2 linked regions of the Thiohalobacter thiocyanaticus genome follow. The protein of the gene in region 1 interacts with the protein of each later gene in a pairwise test. Links are inferred from orthologs where the notes say so. Each region holds a gene or a part of one and is shown on either strand. Other genes may lie near its edges.

Evidence for each region.
Region 2: the proteins of CFK21_RS05050 (region 1) and groL interact in binary tests that used the Escherichia coli proteins (3 or more experiments, as listed by UniProt). The link is inferred for Thiohalobacter thiocyanaticus from one-to-one orthologs.

What each region holds. Positions count from the first base shown.
Region 1 is NZ_AP018052.1:1,078,699-1,090,498, forward strand. The notes cover bases 174-2,964. They hold CFK21_RS05050 (ABC transporter ATP-binding protein), read left to right. Parts: upstream 174-1,047; coding sequence 1,048-1,881; downstream 1,882-2,964. Other genes in these bases: CFK21_RS05040 (calcium/sodium antiporter), read right to left, coding at 174-656; CFK21_RS05045 (hypothetical protein), read right to left, coding at 699-884; mlaE (lipid asymmetry maintenance ABC transporter permease subunit MlaE), read left to right, coding at 1,895-2,677; mlaD (outer membrane lipid asymmetry maintenance protein MlaD), read left to right, coding at 2,679-2,964. In the rest of the region: more of CFK21_RS05040, read right to left, coding at 1-173; more of mlaD, read left to right, coding at 2,965-3,155; CFK21_RS05065 (STAS domain-containing protein), read left to right, coding at 3,152-3,457; CFK21_RS05070 (BolA family protein), read left to right, coding at 3,546-3,791; murA (UDP-N-acetylglucosamine 1-carboxyvinyltransferase), read left to right, coding at 3,798-5,057; hisG (ATP phosphoribosyltransferase), read left to right, coding at 5,146-5,787; hisD (histidinol dehydrogenase), read left to right, coding at 5,984-7,285; hisC (histidinol-phosphate transaminase), read left to right, coding at 7,297-8,388; CFK21_RS05095 (DUF3108 domain-containing protein), read right to left, coding at 8,477-9,274; purN (phosphoribosylglycinamide formyltransferase), read right to left, coding at 9,646-10,302; purM (phosphoribosylformylglycinamidine cyclo-ligase), read right to left, coding at 10,318-11,367; CFK21_RS05110 (DUF2066 domain-containing protein), read left to right, coding at 11,485-11,800. UniProt on the Escherichia coli protein: Part of the ABC transporter complex MlaFEDB, which is involved in a phospholipid transport pathway that maintains lipid asymmetry in the outer membrane by retrograde trafficking of phospholipids from the outer membrane to the inner membrane.
Region 2 is NZ_AP018052.1:625,759-637,600, forward strand. Bases 3,651-6,483 are described here. They hold groL (chaperonin GroEL), read left to right. Parts: upstream 3,651-4,157; coding sequence 4,158-5,810; downstream 5,811-6,483. Other genes in these bases: groES (co-chaperone GroES), read left to right, coding at 3,822-4,112; CFK21_RS02945 (hypothetical protein), read right to left, coding at 6,176-6,483. Also shown: CFK21_RS02920 (protein-disulfide reductase DsbD), read right to left, coding at 1-2,206; divalent-cation tolerance protein CutA, read right to left, coding at 2,254-2,577; CFK21_RS02930 (FxsA family protein), read left to right, coding at 2,907-3,359; more of CFK21_RS02945, read right to left, coding at 6,484-6,946; CFK21_RS02950 (RNA polymerase sigma factor), read right to left, coding at 6,946-7,509; CFK21_RS02955 (PilT/PilU family type 4a pilus ATPase), read right to left, coding at 8,004-9,182; glnE (bifunctional [glutamate--ammonia ligase]-adenylyl-L-tyrosine phosphorylase/[glutamate--ammonia-ligase] adenylyltransferase), read left to right, coding at 9,467-11,842.

The sequences.
Region 1 (11,800 bases):
CCAAGCGCGACCAGGGTCAGGCCGATGATCAGGTCCGACACCCCCATCGCCTCGGCGATGCCGACCGCCCCCCAGATCAGCACCCGGGAACTGACCAGCAGCACCACCAGACCCAGGGCCAGCCAGCCCAGCGCCGCCGGCATGGCCATGCCGACCGGAATCTCCTCGGTGTATTCGGCCAGCAGTGGATCGACGCCGTCGCCGCGGCTGTTGAGGCCGAGCCAGACCAGCCACACCAGCATCAGGCCCATGCCCAGCAGTAACAGGCCGCCGTCGAGACGGTTGAGGTCGCCGTCGGCGACCAGGATAAAGGCCACCAGCATGATGCCCAGCAGCACCGGAAACTCGCGCCGCAGGGTGATGGAGGAGACCTGCAGCGGCACGATCAGGGCGGTCAGCCCGAGGATCAGGCCGACGTTGGCGATGTTGGAGCCGATGGCGTTGCCCATGCCCAGGCCGGGATTGCCGTCCCAGGCGGCCATGGCCGAGACCAGCATCTCCGGGGCCGAGGTGCCCATGCCGACGATGGTCAGGCCGATGATCAGCGGCGCCACGCCCAGGTTGCGAGCGGTGGCGGCGGCGCCGACCACGAAGCGATCGGCGCCCCAGACCAGCAGCGCGAAGCCGCCGATCACGGCCAGGAGGAACTGCCACATCATTGTCTACGCAACCTCATTGAGTCTGCGGATTGTCCCGGTTCAGCGGGCTTCGGTCCGGGTGGCGCCGCAGCGCACGCAGCGATAACGCGTGACCAGCCGCCCGCTGTCGACGTCGAAGGGCGTCCCCTTGACCGGCTCCCACTTGTGAAAGCCGCGTCGGCACAGGGTATTGCCCTTGTGTTTCTCGGCGGCCTTCGGGCGCTTGAACTGTACGATGTTGGACATGCAACCATCCCGCGTAATGGCGGTCAATCATACCTGAAGCGCAGTGCTCGGGGCAGCGGAGGCGACAGCGAGCGGCCGGCGTGGTAGATTCGCCAGCGAATTTCTGCTGGTACAATCCGCAATTGCGTCTGACTTGACGACATCAACAGGGCTGCCACAACCCGTGAGCGAAACACAAGAACAACAGCAGACAACCGCCGCCAGCCTGGTCGAGGTCCGCGGTCTGCGGTTTGCGCGCGGACGACGCTGGATCTTCGACGGTATCGATCTCGATATTCCGCGCGGCAGGGTCACCGCCATCATGGGACCCAGCGGGACCGGCAAGACCACCCTGCTGCGGCTGATCGGCGGCCAGCTCAAGCCCCATGCCGGCAGCATCCGGGTCGACGGCCGGGAAGTCCCGAAGCTGGGGCACACCGCACTGTATGAGCTGCGCAAGCGTATGGGCATGCTGTTCCAGAGCGGGGCCCTGCTCACCGACATGTCGGTGTACGACAATGTCGCCTTCCCGCTGCGTGAGCATACCGCGCTGGATGAGCGGCTGATCCGCGACCTGGTGCTGATGAAGCTGCAGGCCGTGGGCCTGCGCGGTGCCCGCGAGCTGATGCCCAACGAACTCTCCGGCGGCATGGCCCGGCGCGTGGCCCTGGCCCGCGCCATTGCGCTGGATCCGATGATGATCATGTACGACGAACCCTTCACCGGCCAGGATCCCATTTCCATGGGCGCACTGGTGCAGCTGATCCGGCTGCTCAACGATGCCCTCGGTCTGACCTCGATCATCGTCTCCCATGACGTGCAGGAGACCGCCTCGATCGCCGATTACATCTATGTCGTCTCCGACGGCAAGGTGGTCGAGCACGGCCCGCCGGAGGCGCTCAACCGCTCCGACTCGCCCTGGGTGAACCAGTTCATGCGCGGCCTGCCCGACGGGCCGGTGCCCTTTCATTATCCGGGGCGCGACTACCTCGACGATCTGCTGGACGAGGCCGGCTGAGGTGTTCACGCGACTGCTCGATGCCCTGCAGCGGCTGGGCCGCGTCTGGCTGGACTTCTTCGGCCGGCTCGGCCGCGGCAACCTGTTCCTGCTGCATGTACTGGCCGGATTGCCCAGCCTGCTGCCGCGGCTGCGGCTGCTGGTCCAGCAGATCTACTCCGTCGGCGTGCTGTCGCTGCTGATCATCCTGGTCTCGGGGCTGTTCGTGGGCATGGTGCTGGGACTGCAGGGCTACCGTACCCTGGTGGATTACGGCGCCGAGGAATCGCTCGGGGTGATGGTGGCCCTGTCGCTGGTGCGCGAACTGGGGCCGGTGGTCACGGCGCTGCTGTTCGCCGGCCGCGCCGGTTCGGCGCTCACCGCCGAGATCGGCCTGATGAAGGCCACCGAGCAGCTCTCCGGCATGGAGATGATGGCGGTGGATCCGGTCAAGCGCGTGATCGCGCCGCGCTTCCTGGCCGGCTTCATCTCCATGCCGCTGCTGGCCGCCATCTTCAGCGCGGTGGGCGTCTACGGCGGCTATCTGGTCGGGGTGAACCTGCTGGGGGTGGATGAAGGCGCCTTCTGGTCGCAGATGCAGTCGGCCGTGGAGTTGGAGAAGGATATCTACAACGGCGTCATCAAGAGCATCGTGTTCGGCTTCGTGGTGACCTGGATCGCGGTGTTCGAAGGCTATGATACGGTACCCACCTCGGAGGGGGTGAGCCGGGCCACCACCCGCACGGTGGTGCACTCGGCGCTGGCGGTGCTGGGGCTGGATTTTGTTCTCACGGCATTGATGTTCGGGGAAGTCTGATATGGATCGTACACGTGTGCTGGAAATCTGGGTCGGCCTGTTCGTGGCCCTGGGCCTGGCGGCCCTGTTCATGCTGGCCATGCAGGTCAGCAACCTCAGTACCCTGGGCCAGGGCAACGGCACCTATACCCTGGAGGCCCGGTTCGACAATGTCGGCGGACTGAAGGTGCGCGCGCCGGTCTCGGTGGCCGGGGTGCGGGTGGGCCGGGTCACCGGCATCGAGTACGACACCACCAGCTTCGAGGCGGTGGTCCAGCTGGCCATCGATGAGAACTACGCCGAGTTCCCCGACGATACCTCGGCCCAGATCTTCACCGCCGGCCTGCTGGGCGAGCAGTACGTGGCGCTCGAGCCCGGCGGGGCGATGGAGGTGCTGGAGGACGGTGACGAGATCCGCCTGACCCAGTCGGCGCTGGTGCTGGAGCAGATCATCGGCCAGTTCCTCTACAGCCAGGCCAGCGGAGGCGCTGAGAAGTGAGTCAGGCGCGCATCCGTCCCGAGGGCGACGCCCGGCTGCGGGTGGAGGGCGATCTGAGCTTTTACTCCGTGCCGGCGCTGCAGCAACAGGCCGCGCCGCTGTTCGCCTCGGCCGGCACACTGGATGTGGATCTGAGCGGGGTGGAGCGGGCCGACAGCGCCGGCCTGGCCCTGCTCATCGAGTGGATGCGCGAGGCCAGGCGGCTGGACAAGGCACTGCGCCTGCTCAACATGCCGGCCCAGATGCTGGACATCGCCCGGGTCAGCAGCCTGGACGAGATCCTGCCGCTGGCGCGGGACTGAACCGGCCGGGGATCCCCGGTGCCATTACCTTCACCTTCAAAAGCCGTTATCATGGCCCGCCTTGTACCAGCAAAGCGGAGCCAACGTCATGCAAGCCGAGGAAGTCAAACAATTGATCGAAAAGGGCCTGCCGGATGCCGAGGTTATTGTCACCGGTGACGGTGACCACTTCGAGGCGACCGTGATCAGCCCCGGTTTCGCCGACCTGAACATGGTCAAGCAGCACCAGGCCGTCTACAAAACCCTGGGCGACGGCTTCCAGGGCGCGATCCATGCCCTGGCGCTGAAGACCTACACCCCCGAGCAGTGGGCCGAGAAGCAGTCAGCGCAGTAAAACTCCGTGGATAAACTGATCATCACCGGTGACGGCCGCCTGGACGGCGAGATCCGCATCTCCGGCGCCAAGAACGCGGTGCTGCCGATCCTGGCGGCCACCCTGCTGGCCGACGGTCCGATGCGGCTGAGCAACGTCCCGCATCTGCAGGATGTCACCACCACCATGGAACTGCTCGGCCGGCTGGGGATGCGTCTGGTGGTGGACGAGCGCATGGTCATCGAGACCGATCCCGGCACCATTCATTCGTTCGAGGCGCCCTACGACCTGGTCAAGACCATGCGCGCCTCCATCCTGGTACTGGGTCCGTTGCTGGCCCGCTACGGCCGCGCCGATGTCTCGCTGCCCGGCGGCTGTGCCATCGGCTCGCGGCCAGTGGACCTGCATATCAAGGGGCTGCGGGCGATGGGGGCGGAGATCGATGTCGAGGCCGGCTATATCCGCGCCCGGGCCGAGCGGCTGCACGGCAACCGGCTGGTAATGGATATGGTCACGGTGACCGGGACCGAGAACCTGATGATGGCCGCGGCGCTGGCCCGCGGCGAGACCCTGATCGAGAACGCCGCGCGGGAGCCGGAGGTCATCGACCTGGCCGAGTGCCTGATCAGCATGGGCGCGCAGATCGAGGGCGCCGGGACCGACACCCTCCACATTCAGGGCGTGGATAGCCTCCACGGCAGTGACTACCGGGTGCTGCCGGACCGCATCGAGACCGGCACCTACCTGGTTGCCGGCGCCATCACCCGGGGCCGCGTCAAGCTCAAGGACACCCGCCCGGAGGTGCTGGACGCGGTGCTGCAGGTGCTGCGCGAGGCCGGGGCCAGGCTCACCCTGGGCGAGGACTGGATCGAACTGGACATGGAAGGCCGGCGGCCGCAGGCGGTGAATGTGCGCACCGCGCCCTATCCGGCCTTCCCGACCGATATGCAGGCCCAGTTCACTGCGCTCAATGCCATCGCCGAGGGTACCGGGACCGTGACCGAGACGGTATTCGAGAACCGCTTTATGCACATCCAGGAACTGCAGCGCATGGGCGCGGACGTGCGCGTGGAGGGCAACACCGCCATCACCCGCGGCGTGGAGCGGCTGACCGGGGCGCCGGTGATGGCGACCGATCTGCGCGCCTCGGCCAGTCTGGTGCTGGCCGGTCTGGTGGCCGAGGGCGATACCCTGGTGGATCGGATCTATCATATCGACCGCGGCTACGAATGCATCGAGGAGAAGCTGACCCAGCTGGGTGGGCGCATCCGGCGGGTGCCGGGGTGAGGGAGTGAGGAGTGTGTAAGAATGGGTTTCCTCCTCACTCCTCACCCGGAATCAGCCCGATCCATATAGTGAAACAGAGTCTGACGCAATGACCGAACCACTGACCATCGCCGTCTCCAAGGGCCGCATCTTCAAGGATTCGCTGCCGCTGCTGGCGCATGCCGGCATCGAACTGATCGACGATCCGGAGACCAGCCGCAAGCTGATCCTCGATACCACCCGGCCCGAGGTCAAGATCGTCATCATCCGCACCATCGACGTGCCGACCTACGTCCAGTACGGCGCCGCGGACCTGGGTATTGCCGGCAAGGACATCCTGCTCGAACACGGCGGCCAGGGGCTGTACGAGCCGCTGGATCTGAGGATCGCCCGCTGCCGGCTCATGGTGGCGGGCCGGCCGGGCGGCGACCAGACCACCGGCCGCCTGCGCATCGCCACCAAGTACGTGCAGAGCGCGCGCAACCACTATGCCAGCAAGGGCCGGCAGGTGGAGGTGATCAAGCTCTACGGCTCCATGGAACTGGCGCCGCTGGTCGGGCTGTCGGACCTGATCGTGGACCTGGTCGATACCGGCAATACCCTCAAGGCCAACGGACTGGTCCCGCTGGAGCATATCGCCGACATCAGTTCCCGCCTGGTGGTGAACAAGGCGGCGATGAAGATGAAGCACGCCGCCGTCAACGACTTCATCGGACTGATGCGCGAGGCCGTGGAACAACGCAACAGCTGAGGGTCATTCCCGTCATTGCGATGCCCTGACCCGAAGGGTAGGGTAGCCATGATGAAGCCCGAAGGGGTTCTATGGCGCGCAGCGACGTGGCAATCTCCAACCGGTTGATTCTGCATTACGAGATTGCCACGCTTTGCTCGCAATGACGGGTATTTTGTAATTAATCAGAGGTTCCCTAACTTTCGAGTCAACCGCTATGGTCGAGATCAAGCAGCTTTCCACGCAGGACGCCGACTTCTGGCCGCAGCTCGATGCCCTGCTGGCCTGGGAAGGCGTGTCCGACGACGCGGTCAACACCACCGTGCGCGGGATCCTGCGGGATGTGCGTCAGCGCGGTGATGCCGCCCTGGTCGAGTACACCAACCGCTTCGACCGCATGCAGGCCGCGGGCATGGCCGAACTGGAACTGCCCTCCGACGCGCTGCAGGCCGCGCTCGAGCGCATCCCCGCCGAGCGCCGCGCCGCGCTGGAGACGGCGGCCGGGCGCATCCGCGCCTATGCCGAACATCAGAAGCTGGAATCCTGGTCCTATACCGAGGCCGACGGCACCGTGCTGGGCCAGAAGGTCACGCCCATGGACCGGGTCGGGTTGTATGTGCCCGGCGGCAAGGCGGCCTATCCCTCCTCGGTGCTGATGAATGCGATTCCGGCCAAGGTCGCCGGCGTGCGCGAACTGATCATGGTGGTGCCGACACCGGCCGGCGAGCGCAACGACCTGGTGCTGGCCGCCGCCGCCATCGCCGGGGTGGACCGGGTGTTCACCCTGGGCGGCGCCCAGGCCGTGGCTGCGCTGGCCTTCGGGACCGAGACGGTGCCGCAGGTGGACAAGATCGTCGGCCCGGGCAATATCTATGTCGCCACCGCCAAGGGCATGGTGTTCGGCGCGGTCGGCATCGACATGATCGCCGGCCCCTCCGAGATCCTGGTCATCTGCGACGGCCAGACCGATCCCGACTGGATCGCCATGGATCTGTTCTCCCAGGCCGAGCATGACGAGGACGCGCAGGCCATCCTCATCAGCCCGGACGCGGACTTTCTGGAACGGGTGCGCGAGAGTATCGCGAAACTGCTGCCGGAGATGGGCCGCGCCGACATCATCCGCACCTCGCTGGGCAGCCGCGGGGCATTGATCCAGGTCCGGGACCTGGACGAAGCCGCACGAGTGGCCGATTACATCGCCCCCGAGCATCTGGAGTTGTCGGTGGCGGATCCGCAGGCGCTGGCGGAGAACATCCACCATGCCGGGGCCATCTTCATGGGCCGTTACACAGCCGAGGCCCTGGGCGACTACTGCGCCGGGCCCAACCATGTGCTGCCGACCTCGCGCACGGCGCGCTTTTCCTCGCCGCTGGGGGTGTACGACTTCCAGAAGCGCTCCAGCATCATCTACTGTTCGGCCGAGGGGGCCTCGGCGCTGGGGCAGACCGCGGCCGAACTGGCCGCCGGCGAGGGACTGAGCGCCCATGCCCGCTCGGCCGCGTACCGGGTGAAGAAGTAGCGGACCGGCGTATGAGCGAGGAGCTTTCACAACAGGTTGAGCGGCTCATCCGCCCCGGGATCCGGGCGCTGTCCGCCTATCACGTGCCGGATCCGGGCAACTGCATCAAACTGGACGCGATGGAAAACCCCTATCCCTGGCCGCCGGAGATGATCGGTGCCTGGCTGGAACGGCTGCGCCACGTCAGTCTCAACCGCTACCCCGATCCGGCCGCCGCCAGCCTCAGACAGCGCCTGCTGGCCGAGATGGAGGTGCCTGCGGGCATGGACCTGCTGCTGGGCAACGGCTCCGATGAACTGATCCAGATGCTGGCGCTGGCCGTTGCCGGCCCCGACCGGGTCGTCATGGCGCCGGAGCCGACCTTCGTGATGTACCGCATGATCGCCGAGGTGGCGGGCCTGCGTTTCGCCGGCGTGCCGCTGCAGGCGGATTTCTCACTCGATACCCCGGCCATGTTGAGCGCAATCGAGGCGCAGCAGCCGGCGCTGGTGTTCCTGGCCTATCCCAACAATCCCACCGGCAACCTGTTCGCCGCCGGGGATATCCACCGTATCATCCAGGCCGCCCCGGGGCTGGTGGTGCTGGACGAGGCCTACGCCGCCTTCGCCAGCGACAGCTTCATGGCCGCGCTGGCCGATTATGACAACCTGCTGGTGATGCGTACCGTCTCCAAGATGGGGCTGGCCGGTCTGCGTCTGGGGCTGCTGGCCGGACGCGCCGAATGGCTGGGCGAGATCGACAAGACCCGACTGCCCTACAACATCAATGTCCTGACCCAGGCCAGTGCCGAATTCGCCCTCGATCACCGCCAGGTACTGGACGAGCAGACCGGGCAGATCCGCGCCGACCGCGCACAGCTGCATGACGCCCTGGCCGCCATGCCCAGCCTGACGATCTATCCCTCGGAGGCCAACTTCATCCTGTTCCGCACCGCCGCCGGCGAGGCCGACGCCATCTTCGCCGGTCTGCGCGAGCGCAACATCCTGATCAAGAACCTCAGTCACGCCGGCGGCATGCTCAGCGACTGCCTGCGGGTGACGGTGGGCACGCCGGAGGAGAACGCCGCCTTCATCGCGGCGATGCAGGAGATTCTGGATCTGTAGGGTCAGGGATCAGGAATCCGGAATGTATGGTACTTGCTTCGGCTCCGTCATCCCCGCGAAGGCGGGGATCCAGTGTACACAGACCTGACTAGGGCTCTTTAGCCTTATCCTGCCCCCTGACCCCTGATTCCTGTTCATCCGGCAACAGATCCCGCGTCAGCAGCCGACTCAGATATTCCGTCCCATCCTCCTGGTCGATCTGTTTGATCTGCACCGGCAGGTAATCCAGTTCGGGCGCGACCCACAGGTAGGTGGTACGGTCCTGGTCTGCGCGCAATCGTTCCAGTTTCAGCGTATGGAATCTGCCCGCCGGCGTGTGCAGCCCTTCCTGCCTGCGCAGCTGGTAGCGGAAGGTCTTCAGATGGCCGCCGTCGGCGATGGCATACTCCAGTTCCCGCTTGCCCCGCTGCAGATCCAGCAGCAGCGCAAGCTGTACCACCAACTTGTCCAGGGCGCCGTCGGGCACCTCCATCCGCCAGCCTTCCCCCTGCACCTCATTGACCACCTGATTCGCTTCCCAGTCGAAGCTGATGCGGACATGCCGTTCGTGGTCGCGGCGATGATGATGGTATTCGTATTCCCGCGGCCGGATGCCTCCCCGATCATAGCTGAAGCGACTCAGTTCGCGCAGCGAATCGTCGCGCAGAAAGGCCGCGATCCCGATGGAATCGGTCTTGGCGCTGTAGCGATAGCCGCTGTCGGGGTCTGCCACCAGCGTGATTTCCTGGTGGCCGATGGCGATGCCGTTGACATAGAGCCGATACAGGGCGGTGAAGGCGGGGTAGGGCAGTTCATCCGCGGTCGCGGTCGGCGGGAGCAGCAGCGCAAGCCACAACCACAGCGGCAGGCAGGCACGGGAAAGGCTGTGACGTGGACGCGGCTTCATTCGCCTGAGTGTATGCGGCCCGTCGGGTTTTGTCAGGTTGCGCTCGGGGCGGGCTCAAGAGCGCCACGGAAAGCACGGAAAAATGATGATTCGATGTGGATAAACCGCAGGTCGGATCAGCCCGCAGGGTGTAATCCGACATTGATGCCGGACCACCTGTTGGGACGTCATCCCCGCGAAGGCGGGGATCCAGCGCCTTTCTGCCCGCCCCGTTCCGGATTCCCGCCTCCGTGGGAATGACGGGATGGCTGAAACCCGATTCAGATTTGCAGGTCGGGTTGACGCAGCGTAACCCGACCTGCGTTCCCGGCATTTTTTTAGTCCGTGCTTTCCGTGTATTCCGTGGCGCTCTTTGGTTCTGGCCGATATGCCTATGGCTGCAGCTGCACCGGTTCGGTCAGCGGCCGGCCGTCCAGGTGCACCTGTTCGTCGTCGAAGTCGATCCTGCCTGCGGCGAACCAGCGGATGGCCTCGGGGTAGAGGCGATGCTCCTGTTCCAGTACCCGGGCAGCGAGGGTGTCGGGATCGTCGCCGGGATGCACCGGCACCCGCGCCTGGATCAGCACCGGTCCGCCGTCGAGTTCCTCGGTGACCAGGTGCACGCTGGCGCCGTGTTCCGCATCGCCTTCCTCCAGCGCCCGGGCATGGGTGTTCAGCCCGCGGTGGCGCGGCAGCAGGGAGGGGTGGATGTTGAGCAGCCGCCGGGCGTAATGGCGGACGAAGGCCGGGGTCAGGATGCGCATGAAGCCGGCCAGCACCACCAGTCCGGGGGCATAGCCGTCGATCAACTCGATCAGGGCGCGGTCATAGGCTTCGCGGTCGGCGAAGCCCTTGTGGGACAGCACCTGCGTTTCGATCCCGGCCTGGCGGGCGCGCTCCAGACCATAGGCGCCGGGGACATTGCTGATCACAGCGCGGATTTCGATCGGCAGGGTGCCGCCGGCGGCCTGGTCGAGGATGGCCTGCAGGTTGCTGCCACGGCCGGAAATCAGAATGACCACAGGCAGCTTGTCGGTCCGGACAGGCATGGGGATACGACCGGCTCAGCGGCTGAATTCGACCGCGGCCGCGCCCTCGCCGGCGACGATCCCGCCCAGGCGCCAGGCCTGTTCGCCCGTCCCGGCCAGCAGCGTCAATGCGGTGTCGACCTGGTCAGCGGGGACGACGAGCACCATGCCTACACCGCAATTGAAGGTGCGGTACATCTCGGCCTCGGCCACGTTGCCGCCGTCCTGCAGCCAGTGGAATACCTCTGGCCAGTCCCAGCTGCCGGCATCCAGCACGGCCCGGCAGCCGGCCGGCAGCACCCGCGGCAGATTCTCCGGCAGGCCGCCGCCGGTGATGTGCGCCAGGGCCTTCACCTGCACCTGTTCCAGCAGGGCCAGAAGGGATTTGACATAGATGCGGGTCGGAGCAAGCAGGGCCTCGCCCAGGGTGCCGGCACCCAGCGGCTGCGTCAGGTCGGCGCCGGTGCGTTCGAGGATGCGGCGGATGAGCGAATAGCCGTTGGAGTGCGGGCCGCTGGCCCCCAGTGCCAGCAGCGCGTCGCCCGGCTGGACGGTCTCGCCGGTGATGATGCGATCCTTCTCCACGATACCGACCGCAAAGCCGGCCAGATCATAGTCGCCCTCAGTGTACATGCCGGGCATCTCGGCGGTTTCGCCGCCGATCAGGGCCGCCCCGGCCTGGCGGCAGCCCTCGGCGATGCCCGCCACCACGGTTGCGCCGGTATCGACATCCAGATGGCCGGTGGCGTAATAGTCGAGAAAGAACAGCGGCTCGGCCCCGGTGACCACGATGTCATTGACGCACATGGCCACCAGGTCGATGCCGATGCCGTCATGCCGGTTGGTCTGGATGGCCAGCTTGAGCTTGGTGCCTACGCCGTCGGTGCCGGAGACCAGCACCGGGTTGCGGTACCTGTCCCAGGGCAGTTCGAACAGGCCGCCGAAACCGCCGAGCCCGCCGAGCACGCCCTCGCGGTGGGTGGCCCTGACGGCGGGCTTGATGCGTTCGACCAGGGCGTTGCCGGCGTCGATGTCCACGCCCGCGTCCTTGTAGCTGAGCGGGCCTTCGGGGGAACGGGAACTCACTGCGGCGATCTCCAAGTACGGGTATGCGCGGCCTGCCGGGGGGGGGCGGGCGGCGAATGCATTTGTGCTATTGTACCGCGCAATCGCACCGCAATACGAGACGATAGATACAACACCATGAGCGGATACCGTCTGATGTGTGGCTGCCGCCGGCTGCTGGCGCTGGGCCTGATCGCCTTCCTGCTGGCCGGCGCGGCCGGCGCCGCCGAGCGCATGTACGCGGTCCAGGTCCCGGTGGCGGATCGTTCCTCGCCGGCCCGGGCCGAGGCGCTGCGCCAGGCCATGCAGCAGCTGCTGGTCCGGGTGACCGGTGAGCGCGATGCCGCCCGCCTGGTCGGGATCGAGCCGCTGCTGGCGCAGCCGGAACAGTATGTTCAGCAGTTCCGTTATCTGGACGCGGCACCGGCAGCGGACGCCGCACTGGAACTGAATG
Region 2 (11,842 bases), 450 kb from region 1 along the record:
GGATGCGGAAATGCTTGAGCAGGGCCTTGTCGATGTCATCGTTGGCGGTGACGTCGGCCTTCAGCGTCACGGTGTTGGCCAGGGCCTGCTGCACCTGCGGGTCGCTGAAGGTGTTCTTCTCCATGCGGTGACAGTCGGTGCACCAGTCGGCATAGAAATCCAGCAGCACGCTCCTGCCCTGAGTCGAGGCGGCGGCGACCTCGCGTTGCAGGTCATCCAGACTCTTGATGGTCTTGAACTCGATGCCCTGCGCCTGGGCCTGGGCGGTGGTGCCGCCGCCGGCGAGTGCCAGCCCGCGCAGCGGCTGCAGGGTGTCGCGGGCGCCGGCGGCCACGCCGATGAGCAGGATCACGCCCCAGGCCAGCAGCACCACCCCCATGCCCTTGAACAGCTTCTGCCAGCCACTGGCGTCCACGTCCAGCCGGTCCATGGCGCCCATGTAGATGGCGCTGATGATGAGCAGGGCGGCCCACAGCAGCATGGCGGCGGCGGTGGGGATGATGCGCTCCAGCATCCAGATGGCCACGGCCAGCAGCAGCACGCCGAAGGTGGCCTTGATGGCGTTCATCCAGTCGCCGGCGCGCGGCAGCACCTTGCCCGCGCCGGTGCCGATGGCCAGCAGCGGCGCGCCCATGCCCATGCTCAGGGCGAACAGGGCCGCCCCGCCCAGGTAGGGGTCGCCGGTCTGACCGATGTAGATCAGCGCGCCGGCCAGCGGCGCGGCCACGCAGGGGCCGACGATCAGCGCGGACAGGAAGCCCATAATGGCCACGCCGGTGAGGGTGCCGCCCTGCTGCTTGTTGCTGATCTCGCTGAGCTTGCTCTGCCAGGAGGCCGGTATCTGCAGATCGTAGAAACCGAACATGGACAGCGACAGCAGCACGAACACGGTGGCGAAGCTGCCCAGGATCCAGGGGTTCTGGAAGGCCGCCTGCAGGTTCTCGCCGGACAGGCCCGCGATCACGCCGGCCACGGTGTAGGTCAGGGCCATGGCCAGCACATAGACCAGCGACAGGGTGAAGGCGCGCCGGGTGGTGATGTCTTCGCCCTGGCCGACGATGATCGAGGACAGGATCGGGATCATCGGGAACACGCAGGGGGTGAAGGCCAGCAGCAGGCCGAAGCCGAAGAAGGTCAGGATCACCAGCGGTGTGTTGCCGCTGGCCAGGCTCTGGGCGATGCGGTCCTGTTCGGTGACCGGGGGGGCGGCGGCTGCGCTGTCATCGACACTCAGCTCGGCGACGGTGGCGGCGGCCTGCGGCAGTTCCAGGCTGACCTCGCGGGTCTGCGGGGTGTAGCAGATGCGGCCCTCGGCGCAGCCCTGGTAGCCGATGGACAGGCGGATGGCGGTCGGGTCGGTCGCGGTGCGCTGCAGCGGCAGGGTGGCGGTGACGCCGTCGTGATAGACCTCGACCCGGCCGAAGGTCTCGTCGTCCTTCATCTCGCCGGCGGGGAAGTCGGCCGTGCCCAGCGCCACGCCTTCGCCCTCAAGCAGCTGAAAGCTGAACTTGTCGCGATAGAGATAGTAGCCGGGGGCGATCTCCCAGCGTGCCTCCAGGGTATTGCCGTCGATGACGGCGGTCTCCAGCTGGAAGGCGTCGTCGACGTCGAGCAGATCGCTCTCCATGCCGAAGCCGCCGCCGCCGAAGCTCTGTTCGCCGGTCGGCGGGGCGGCGTCGCCGCTGGCGGCCGCCGCGGCGGGCAGGGCCAGGGTGAGCTTCTGGGTGTGCGGGGTGTAGCAGATGCCGCGCGATTCCATGCAGCCCTGGGAGACGGCGCGCAGCACGAACTCGGCCGGGGCACCGGCGGTGCGCTCCACCGGCGCGGTGATGCTGAGTTTGTCGAAGTAGACCTCCACCTCGCCGAAGGTCTCGTCCTGCTTCATCTTGCCGGCAGGAAATTCCGGCGTGCCGACCGTCACCCCCGCGGTATCGGAGTGCAGCTGCACCCGCTGGCGGTACATGTAGAAGTCGTCGGCGATGTCCCAGGTCACGCGCACCCGGTCCGGACCGGCCATTTCGGCGCTGATGGCGAAGGCCTCGTCGGCGGACAGCAGTTCGTCATCGCCCCAGAGGGCGTGGGACTGCAGCGGCAGCAGCAACAGGGACAACAGCAGGCCGAGGAAGCGCAGTGCCGGGAAACCCCTGGCCGTGGCCTCTTTCCCGTCGTTCCGGCGCAGACCGGAACCCAGCGGGGTCAGATGCATGGATGCCGGCCTGCGCCGGCATGACGGGGAAGTCAGGGATATGGGTGTCATTGAAGCAGTACGCTCTCGTCGATCCAGTCCAGGTAGCCGCTCAGGCCATCCACAATTGGGACTGCGATAATTTCCGGAAGTTCATAGGGATGGGCTTCCAGCACGGCCGCCTTCAGGGCCTCCAGGACATCGCGGCGGGTCTTGATCACCAGCAGCTGCTCGGTGTCCTCCTCCACCTCGCCCTGCCAGCGGTAGACCGAAGTGAGATTCGCCACGATGTTCACGCAGGCCGCCAGATCCTGGGCCACCAGGGCACGGGCGATGGTGCGGGCGTCGGCTTCCGGTGCGGTAACCAGCACGATGCAGTATTTGTCCTTCATGGGCGGGAAGATAACCAAGTCGGTGATTGAGGGAAACCCTTGAGGGCAGAGACGGTTGAGGCTGGGGGGATATTTCATTTCCCCTCAGACGTCATCCCGGTACCGGCCTGCACCGGCACAGGCTCCGGCCGGGATCCACTGACCGCGGCGGGTTCTGGATCCCGGCCTGCGCCGGGATGACGGAAGGTGGGGGGATGACGGAAGGTGGGGGGGATGACGGAAGGTGGGGGGGATGACGGAAGGTGGGGGATGCCGGAAGGTGGGGGGGATGCCGGAAGCGGCGGATACTGATGTTGCCGCCCCCGGGGCCATCCGTTATGGTTCCGGGGATGAATCCCTTCGCCGTACTGCTCCTGCTGTTTCTCAGCGTCCCCCTGGTCGAGATCTATTTCCTGATCAAGGTCGGGGGCTGGATCGGCGCCGTCCCCACGGTTTTCATGGTCGTATTCACCGCCGTGCTGGGGGCCCTGCTGCTGCGCTTCCAGGGCTTTTCCACCCTGCAGCGGCTGCAGCTGTCCATGGCCCGCGGCGAACTGCCGGCGGTGGAGATGCTGGAAGGGGTGGTGCTGGTCATCAGCGGCGTCCTGCTGCTGACCCCGGGCTTTTTCACCGACGCCCTGGGCTTTCTCGGCCTGATCCCGCCCCTGCGCCAGGCCCTGATCCGGGCCTGGATCGCCCGTCAGCTGGGCGGCGGACCGCCGCCGGGCGCCGGCCCCGCCGGCGGCCAGCCCAAGGGGCCGGTGACGCTGGAAGGCGAATATACGCGTGAAAATGATAAATAAAACAGTATATTATAAGTCAATGTAGGATGGGTGGAGCGCAGCGCAACCCAGCGCACCGCTGTCGGTCCACGATGGGCTGCGGCGCAATGCGCCTTCACCCACCCTGCGATGCGGCATTAAATCCGTCATTCCCGCTCAGGCGGGAATCCAGCAGTACCGTAGGTCGGGTTAGCCTGGAAGGCGTAACCCGACATCCACCGCGGCATGTCGGGTTACGCTGCGCTAACCCGACCTACGCTCTGTTCCTGTCATCCCCGCCTGCGCGGGGATGGCGCGGTCGGAATATGCCCCATTCGGGCCGGTTTCCCCGCCTGAGATTAAACCTGTTTTTCCATGAGAAAATAAATTTAATCGCATCCCCCTTGAAACTCCAATCGCCGCCGCTATTATTAGCACTCACTACAAACGAGTGCTAACACTCACAACCCAATGACCATCTTTGGTTTTTAAGGAGAGTGCCAGATGAATATTCGTCCGTTGCATGATCGCGTGATCATCAAGCGTATGGAAGAAGAACGCACCACGGCCGGTGGGATCGTGATCCCGGACTCGGCAACCGAAAAGCCCATCCGCGGTGAGGTGGTTGCCGTCGGTAACGGCAAGATCCTGGAGAACGGCGAACTGCGTCCGCTGGACATCAAGGTCGGCGACAAGGTCCTGTTCGGCAAGTACTCCGGCACCGAGGTCAAGGTTGAGGACCAGGATCTGCTGGTCATGCGTGAAGAAGACGTGATGGCCGTCATCGAGGGCTGAGCCCGGGCCGCCGCATAACAGAATTTTCAGGAGAGGATTAGCAATATGTCAGCGAAAGAAGTCAGATTCAGTGATGATGCGCGTCAGCGCATGGTCAAGGGCGTGAACATCCTGGCCAACGCGGTCAAGGTCACCCTGGGCCCGAAGGGCCGTAACGTGGTGCTGGAGAAGGCCTTCGGCGCTCCCACCGTGACCAAGGACGGCGTCTCCGTCGCCAAGGAGATCGAGCTCAAGGACAAGTTCGAGAACATGGGTGCCCAGATGGTCAAGGAAGTCGCTTCCCAGACTTCTGATGTGGCCGGTGACGGCACCACCACCGCGACCGTGCTGGCCCAGAGCATCTTCAAGGAAGGCATGAAGGCCGTGGCCGCCGGCATGAACCCGATGGACCTCAAGCGCGGCATCGACAAGGCCGTGATCGCCGCCGTCGAGGAACTGAAGAAGCTCTCCAACCCCTGCTCCGACACCAAGGCCATCGCCCAGGTCGGCACCATTTCCGCCAACTCCGACGAGTCCATCGGCAAGACCATCGCCGATGCCATGGAGAAGGTCGGCAAGGAAGGTGTGATCACCGTCGAGGAAGGCACCTCCCTGTACAACGAGCTGGACGTGGTCGAGGGCATGCAGTTCGACCGCGGCTACCTGTCGCCGTACTTCGTCAACAACCAGCAGAGCATGAGCGCCGAGCTGGATGACCCCTACATCCTGATCCACGACAAGAAGATCTCCAACATCCGCGAGCTGCTGCCGGTGCTGGAAGGCGTGGCCAAGGCCGGCAAGCCGCTGATGATCATCGCCGAGGACATCGAGGGCGAAGCCCTGGCCACCCTGGTGGTCAACAGCATCCGCGGCATCGTCAAGGTCTGCGCCGTCAAGGCCCCGGGCTTCGGCGACCGCCGCAAGGCCATGCTGCAGGATGTCGCGGTCCTGACCGGCGGTACCGTGATCTCCGAAGAGACCGGTATGAGCCTGGAGAAGGCCACCCTGGATGAGCTGGGCAACGCCAAGAAGGTGCAGGTCACCAAGGAAAACACCACCATTATCGACGGTGTCGGCAAGAAGGAAGACATCGAGGCGCGCGTGACCCAGATCCGCACCCAGATCGAGGAGGCCACCTCCGATTACGATCGCGAGAAGCTGCAGGAGCGCGTGGCCAAGCTGGCCGGCGGCGTGGCCGTGATCAAGGTCGGTGCCGCCACCGAGATGGAAATGAAGGAGAAGAAGGCGCGCGTCGAGGACGCCCTGCACGCCACCCGTGCGGCGGTCGAGGAAGGCGTGGTGCCGGGCGGCGGCGTGGCCCTGATCCGTGCCCGTGCCGGTATCGCGAAACTGACCGGCGACAACCACGATCAGGACGTCGGCATCAACATCGCCCGCCGCGCCATGGAAGAGCCGCTGCGTCAGATCGTCGGCAACACCGGTGAGGAGCCCTCCGTCATCCTGGCCAAGGTCGAGGAAGGCAGTGGCAACTACGGCTACAACGCCGCCACCGGCGAGTACGCCGACATGATCGAGATGGGTATCCTGGACCCGACCAAGGTGACCCGCTCGGCCCTGCAGAACGCCGCCTCCGTCTCCGGTCTGATGATCACCACCGAGTGCATGGTGGCTGACATGCCCGAGGAAGGCGAGGGCGCCGGCGCCGGCGCCCCCGACATGGGCGGCATGGGCGGCATGGGCGGTATGGGGATGATGTAAGCCCAACCGTTCTGCTGTCGTCAGAAACGAAGAACCCCGCCCTTTGTGGCGGGGTTTTTTTGTGGGATCAGGGATTGAGGAATTCGCTTTTCCCGTCATTCCCGCGCAGGCGGGAATCCAGCAACCGCGCGGTATCTGGATCCCCGCCTGCGCGGGGATGACGTTCCTTTATCAAAAAACGGGCCGTGAAGACCCGTTTTTTGATACCGCGGAAGTACCGCAGGTCGGGTTGGCCTGGAAGGCGTAACCCGACATCCACCGCGGCATGCGGGTTACGCTGCGCTGGCCCGACCTGCGCTCTGTTTCCGTCATCAAAAAAAACGGGCCGCGAGGGCCCGTTTTCTGTCTCCGCGCAAGCGGATCGATCAGACGCTGATATACACCCACCCCTCCTGCAGCCGGGTCAGGATCTGGTCCAGCGCGTTGGGCGTGGTCAGGGCCTGCGGCAGCAGCGGCGGCACCTGGTCGCGGTGCTCGCGCTCCAGCATCTGGTTGATGGCGGTCTGGCAGGCGAAGAAGGTCAGTTCCTCGTACCTGAACTGCAGGTCCTCGATGCGGTCGGCGAAGGGCGAGATGTCGGCCCGCAGCAGGTTCAGGCCGCCGGCATTGGCCACCAGTTCCAGTTCCACCGGCATGTGGCGGGCGCGATAGGTCTGGAGCAGCCGCTCGGTGGTGTCCAGCGCCTGTTCCAGCTTCTGCGGGTCGTCGGAACTGATGTGCAGCAGGATCTTGCGCCCGCCCTGTACGGTGGGGGCCTCGTCGACCTGCGCGGTCTGAAAGGCCCTTTCCTCGTCCAGGTACATGGCCTTGACGTCCAGGTCATTGTTGCCGGGATGCAGCTGGGCATTGGAAATCCAGCCGGCCGCGGCGCCGACGACCAGCAGTGCGGCGGCAGCCACGGCCTGCAATGGGCCGCGCAGGGCGCGACCATGACCGCTGTGCTCGGCACGTTCCGAGGGCAGCTCGTAGGCGTGCTGGACCAGTTCGCGCAGGCGCTTGATTTCACAGGCGCGATGGCTCAACTCGCTGTCCGACTTGATGGTCGACAGGATGCGGCTCTTCTCATCGGCATCGAGTTGATTGTCGATGAAGGCGTTGAGATGCTCGTCGGAGATGAGCTTGTCGTCGGATGACATTACTTGATTCTCCTGATACGGGTCGGGTTGTCATCTGTGGCGGCATCGCGCATCAGATCGGTGCCCAGCAGGCGTTCCTTGAGCGCCCTGCGTGCCCGGCACAGCCGGCTCATCACCGTGCCCACCGGCACCCCGAGAATGTTGGCCACTTCGATATAGGAGCAGCCCTCCAGGTCCACCAGGGTCAGCACCTGGCGCTGGCCAATCGGCAGGGTGGCGATGGCGCCGCGCACCTCGGTGACCACCTGGTGGGTGTGGCCTTCGTCCTCCGGCGAGGAGTCGCTGACGAAGGGGATATCGTCGATATCCACCGTGTCGCGGCTGCGCCGGAAATGATCGCGCCAGGCGTTGTTGAGGATGCTGAACAGCCAGGTGTCCAGCGCCTCCAGTTCACGCAGCTGGCCGGATTTCTTCAGGGCCTTTTCCATAGTCTCCTGCACCAGATCGTCTGCCAGCGCCGGTTCGTGACACCAGGAGTAGGCGATGCGATACAGCCGTTCCCGGTTGCCTTCCAGGCGTTGACGAAACGCCTGGTTCCGGCCGAAAAGTTTGACCAGTTTCATTGTCTCTCCTCTAGCCCCCGGCGGTTGTGGTGCCGGCTGCAGGCCGCCCCTGCTTGAGGGAGCGGCTGTTGTTTCAAATCAAGACGGCTGTTCGGAACGGATTATTCCATAAAAAACAGCCCGGCGCCGTGCGGGCCGCGCTGCCGGTCGGCCCGCGGCGGGGCCGGCGATGGAGTATGCAGACGGGGGTAGGAATAAATCTGACAGGGGCGGCGTCTAGGAGGGTGTACAGGGGCCGTTCGGTTGACATTGTCTCCCTCCACTCAAGGCCATGTTTTCTCGCCGAACACGTACTCCTCCACCCCTGTGAGGCTTGCCCCGGCCACTCCGGCCGGGGCTTTTTTATGTCCGACAGGCAGGTTGGGCTGAGCAGCGCGAAGCCCAACAATCGGGGGCGGGAAAGGGCGTAGGTCGGGTTAGCGCAGCGTAACCCGACAGGCCGCGGCGAGTGTCGGGTTACGCCTTTCAGGCTAACCCGAACTACGACGGGGCTGTCATTCGTCCGCCAGCTTCAACCCCAGCCCGCCGCCGGCGGTGGCGATGTTGCTGCTCGGGGTATCGTCCTCCTCCAGACTGAAGGATTCGCTCTTCTCGGCCAGGGCCTGCTCGGCGTCCTCGGCCGTGAGATTGATGCGCAGGCGCAGGTTGTTGGGGGAGTCGGCATTGCGCAGCGCCTCTTCCAGGCTGATCCGGCCTTCCATGTAGAGGTTGTACAGCGCCATGTCGAAGGTCTGCATGCCGAGGTTCTCGGATTTCTCCATGACCTCCTTGATCTCGTGCACATCGCCGCGGCGCACCAGTTCCTTGACCAGCGGGGTGCCCAGCAGGATCTCGATCGCCGCGGTGCGCTGGCCGTCGACGGTCTGCACCAGGCGCTGGGAGATGAAGGCGCGCAGGTTCAGCGACAGGTCCAGCAGCAACTGGTCGCGCTTCTCCTCGGGGAAGAAGTTGATGATGCGGTCCAGCGCCTGGTTGGCGTTGTTGGCGTGCAGGGTGGACAGGCAGAGGTGGCCGGTCTCGGCGAAGGAGATGGCATGCTCCATGGTCTCGCGATGGCGGATCTCGCCGATCAGGATCACGTCCGGCGCCTGGCGCAGGGTGTTGGCCAGGGCGTCTTCATAGGAATCGGTGTCCAGCCCGACCTCGCGCTGGTTGACGATGGACTTCTTGTGCGAGTGGATGAACTCGATCGGATCCTCGATGGTGATGATGTGGCCGGTGGCGTTGGTGTTGCGATAGTCGATCAGCGAGGCCAGCGAGGTGGACTTGCCCGAGCCGGTCGCGCCCACGAACAGCACCAGGCCGCGCTTGCTCATCAACACGTCGGTGAGGATGGGCGGCAGCCCCAGGTCCTGCCACGCCGGGATATCGGTCTTGATGTTGCGCACCACCATGCCGATGCTGTTGCGCTGCTTGAAGATGTTGACGCGGAAGCGGCCGACATTGTGCTCGGAGATGGCCAGGTTCATTTCCGGCTTCTTCTCGAAGTCCTTCTGCTGGGTTTCGCTCATCAGCGAGTAGGCGATCTCGCGGATGCGCTCCGGCGTCATGGTGGCCTTCTCCACCACCTTGAGTTGGCCATGGAACTTGGCGCAGGGCGGCGCCCCCGTGCTCAGGTAGAGGTCGGAGGCGTCCTTCATGACCATGATCTTGAGATAATCCTTGAATTCCATTCTTATTCACCCCGGGATGACGAATTAAATCCGCAATTGGAAGTTCTCTATTGTGTCGGCCCGCCGGCATGGGGCTTGAGACGTCGGCGCCAGCCCCGGACAGGCCGTCATTGCGAGGCGCGCAGCGCCGTGGCAATCTCCAACCGGTTGATTCTGCGTGACGAGATTGCCGCGCTGCGCTCGCAATGACGGGAAAATCCGACTGGCGGGGACGTTTTCAGCGTCGGCCGCCAGTGCGTAACATGGCGTAAACTTGCGAGAAAACACGACATTAAGGACCCCGTGTGAACCCCGTCACATTTGAGGAGATTGCCGCCGGGCTGCCGGAGATCCTGCGCGAGGATGTCCAGCGGGCCTGGGCGCGCTACCGCGAGCGTGCGGAGACCGAGGACATGCGCATCCCGGCGCATCCGGATTTCCTGCGCCCCCTGGCCCGGGTCTGGGCCGCGAGCGAGTATGTCGCTCAGAGTTGCGAGCGCGAGCCCGGGCTGCTGGCCGAACTGCTGGAGTCCGGTGAACTGCTTGCCGATACCGCGCGCGGCGAGTTGCGGGCCCGGGCCGAGACGGCGACCGCCGAGGCGCTCAACGCCTTCGACCTGGGCGAGGCCCTGCGCCGTTTCCGCCGCCGCGAGATGGTGCGCATCGCCTGGCGCGACCTGGCCGGCTGGGCCGGGCTGGACGAGGTGCTGCGCGAGCTGACCGAGTTGGCCACGGCTTGTCTGCAGGTGACGCTGGAGCGGCTCCATGCCTGGCTGTGCAGGGAGCTGGGCACGCCGAAGGACAGCGCCGGCCGGCCCCAGTCGCTGGTGGTGCTGGGGATGGGCAAGCTGGGGGCTGGGGAGTTGAACTTCTCCTCCGACATCGACCTGATCTTCGCCTACCCCGAGCCCGGTCGGCTGGGCAAGCGCGACGGCCTGAGTTACGAGGAATTCTTCACCCGTCTTGGCCAGCAGCTGATCGATACGCTGAACCGTCAGACCGGCGAGGGCTTCGTCTACCGGGTGGACATGCGGCTGCGGCCCTATGGCGACAGCGGCCCGCTGGTGATGGATTTCGACATGCTGGAGGAGTACTACCAGTCCCAGGGTCGGGAGTGGGAGCGCTATGCCCTGATCAAGGCGCATCCGGTGGCGGGCGACCCGGACCAGGCCGCCGAACTGATGGAACTGCTGCGGCCCTTTATCTACCGCCGCTACCTGGACTACGGCGCCTTCGAGCAGCTGCGCGAAATGAAGGCCATGATCACGCGCCAGGTCCAGAGGCGCGGCATGGAGGACAACATCAAGCTCGGCCCCGGCGGCATCCGCGAGGTGGAGTTCATCGCCCAGGCCTTCCAGCTCATCCGCGGCGGCCAGGAGGCGCGCCTGCGGCTGCGCCAGGTGCAGGACGTGCTGCGCAACCTGGCCCGGCTGGACCTGCTGCCGGGCTTCGCCGTCGAGCGCCTGATCCAGGCCTACGGCTTCCTGCGCCGGACCGAGAACCGGCTGCAGGCGTTCGCCGACGAGCAGACCCACGAACTGCCCACCGACGCGGCCGGGCAGGCCCGGCTGGCCCTGGCCATGGACTTCCCCGACTGGGCGGCGTTTCTCAAGCAGCTGGACCGGCACCGTCGCTTCGTCGAGGAGCAGTTCCAGCAGGTGTTCGGCTCGCCCCACACCAGCGAGGAGGGCGACCGCGAGACCGAGGCCCTGGCCGGCCTGTGGCAGGACCAGCTCGACGAGGAGGCCGCCCTGGCCCTGCTGCATGAGATCGGCTTCGAGCATCCCGACGAGGCCCGTCGGCTGCTGGGCCAGCTGCATCACAGCCTGGAAAGCCGCGCCATGGGCAAGCGCGGGCGCGATCGCCTCGACCGCCTGATGCCGCTGCTGCTGGCGGCCATCGGCGAGGCGCGCGACCCCAACGAGACCCTGGCCCGGCTGGCGCGGCTGCTGGAGACCATCAGCGGGCGCAGCGCCTACCTGGCCCTGCTGGTGGAAAACCCCATGGCGCTGTCGCAGCTGGTCCAGCTGTGCGACGCCAGTCCCTGGATCGCCGCCGAGTTGACCCGCCATCCCATCCTGCTCGACGAACTGCTGGACCCGCGCACCCTCTACACCCCGCCCGGCCGGGAACAGCTGGAGGCGATGCTCGAGCGGCGCTTCGAGAACATCGCCCCCGATGACCTGGAGACGCAGATGGACGCCCTGCGCCACTTCAAGCAGATGGCGGTGCTGCGGGTGGCGGCGGCCGATGTCGCCGGCGCCACCCCGCTGATGGTGGTCAGCGACTACCTCACCGCCATCGCCGAACTGGTGGTGCAGAAGGTGCTGGCCATCACCTGGGATCACCTGGTCGCCCGCCACGGCGCGCCCCGCTGCGGCACCGGCAAGGCCCGCCGCGACGCCGGCTTCGCCATCATCGGCTACGGCAAGCTGGGCGGCATCGAACTGGGCTACGGCTCCGATCTGGATCTGGTCTTTCTCAACGATGGCGAGGGCGAGGAGGCCTGCACCGAGGGGGCGAAGCCGCTGGACAATGCCGTCTTCTTCGCCCGCCTGGGTCAGCGCATCATCCACCTGCTCAATACCCTGACCCCGGCCGGCGTGCTCTACGAGGTGGACATGCGACTGCGTCCCAGCGGCGCCTCCGGCCTGCTGGTCACCGACATGGCCGCCTTCGCG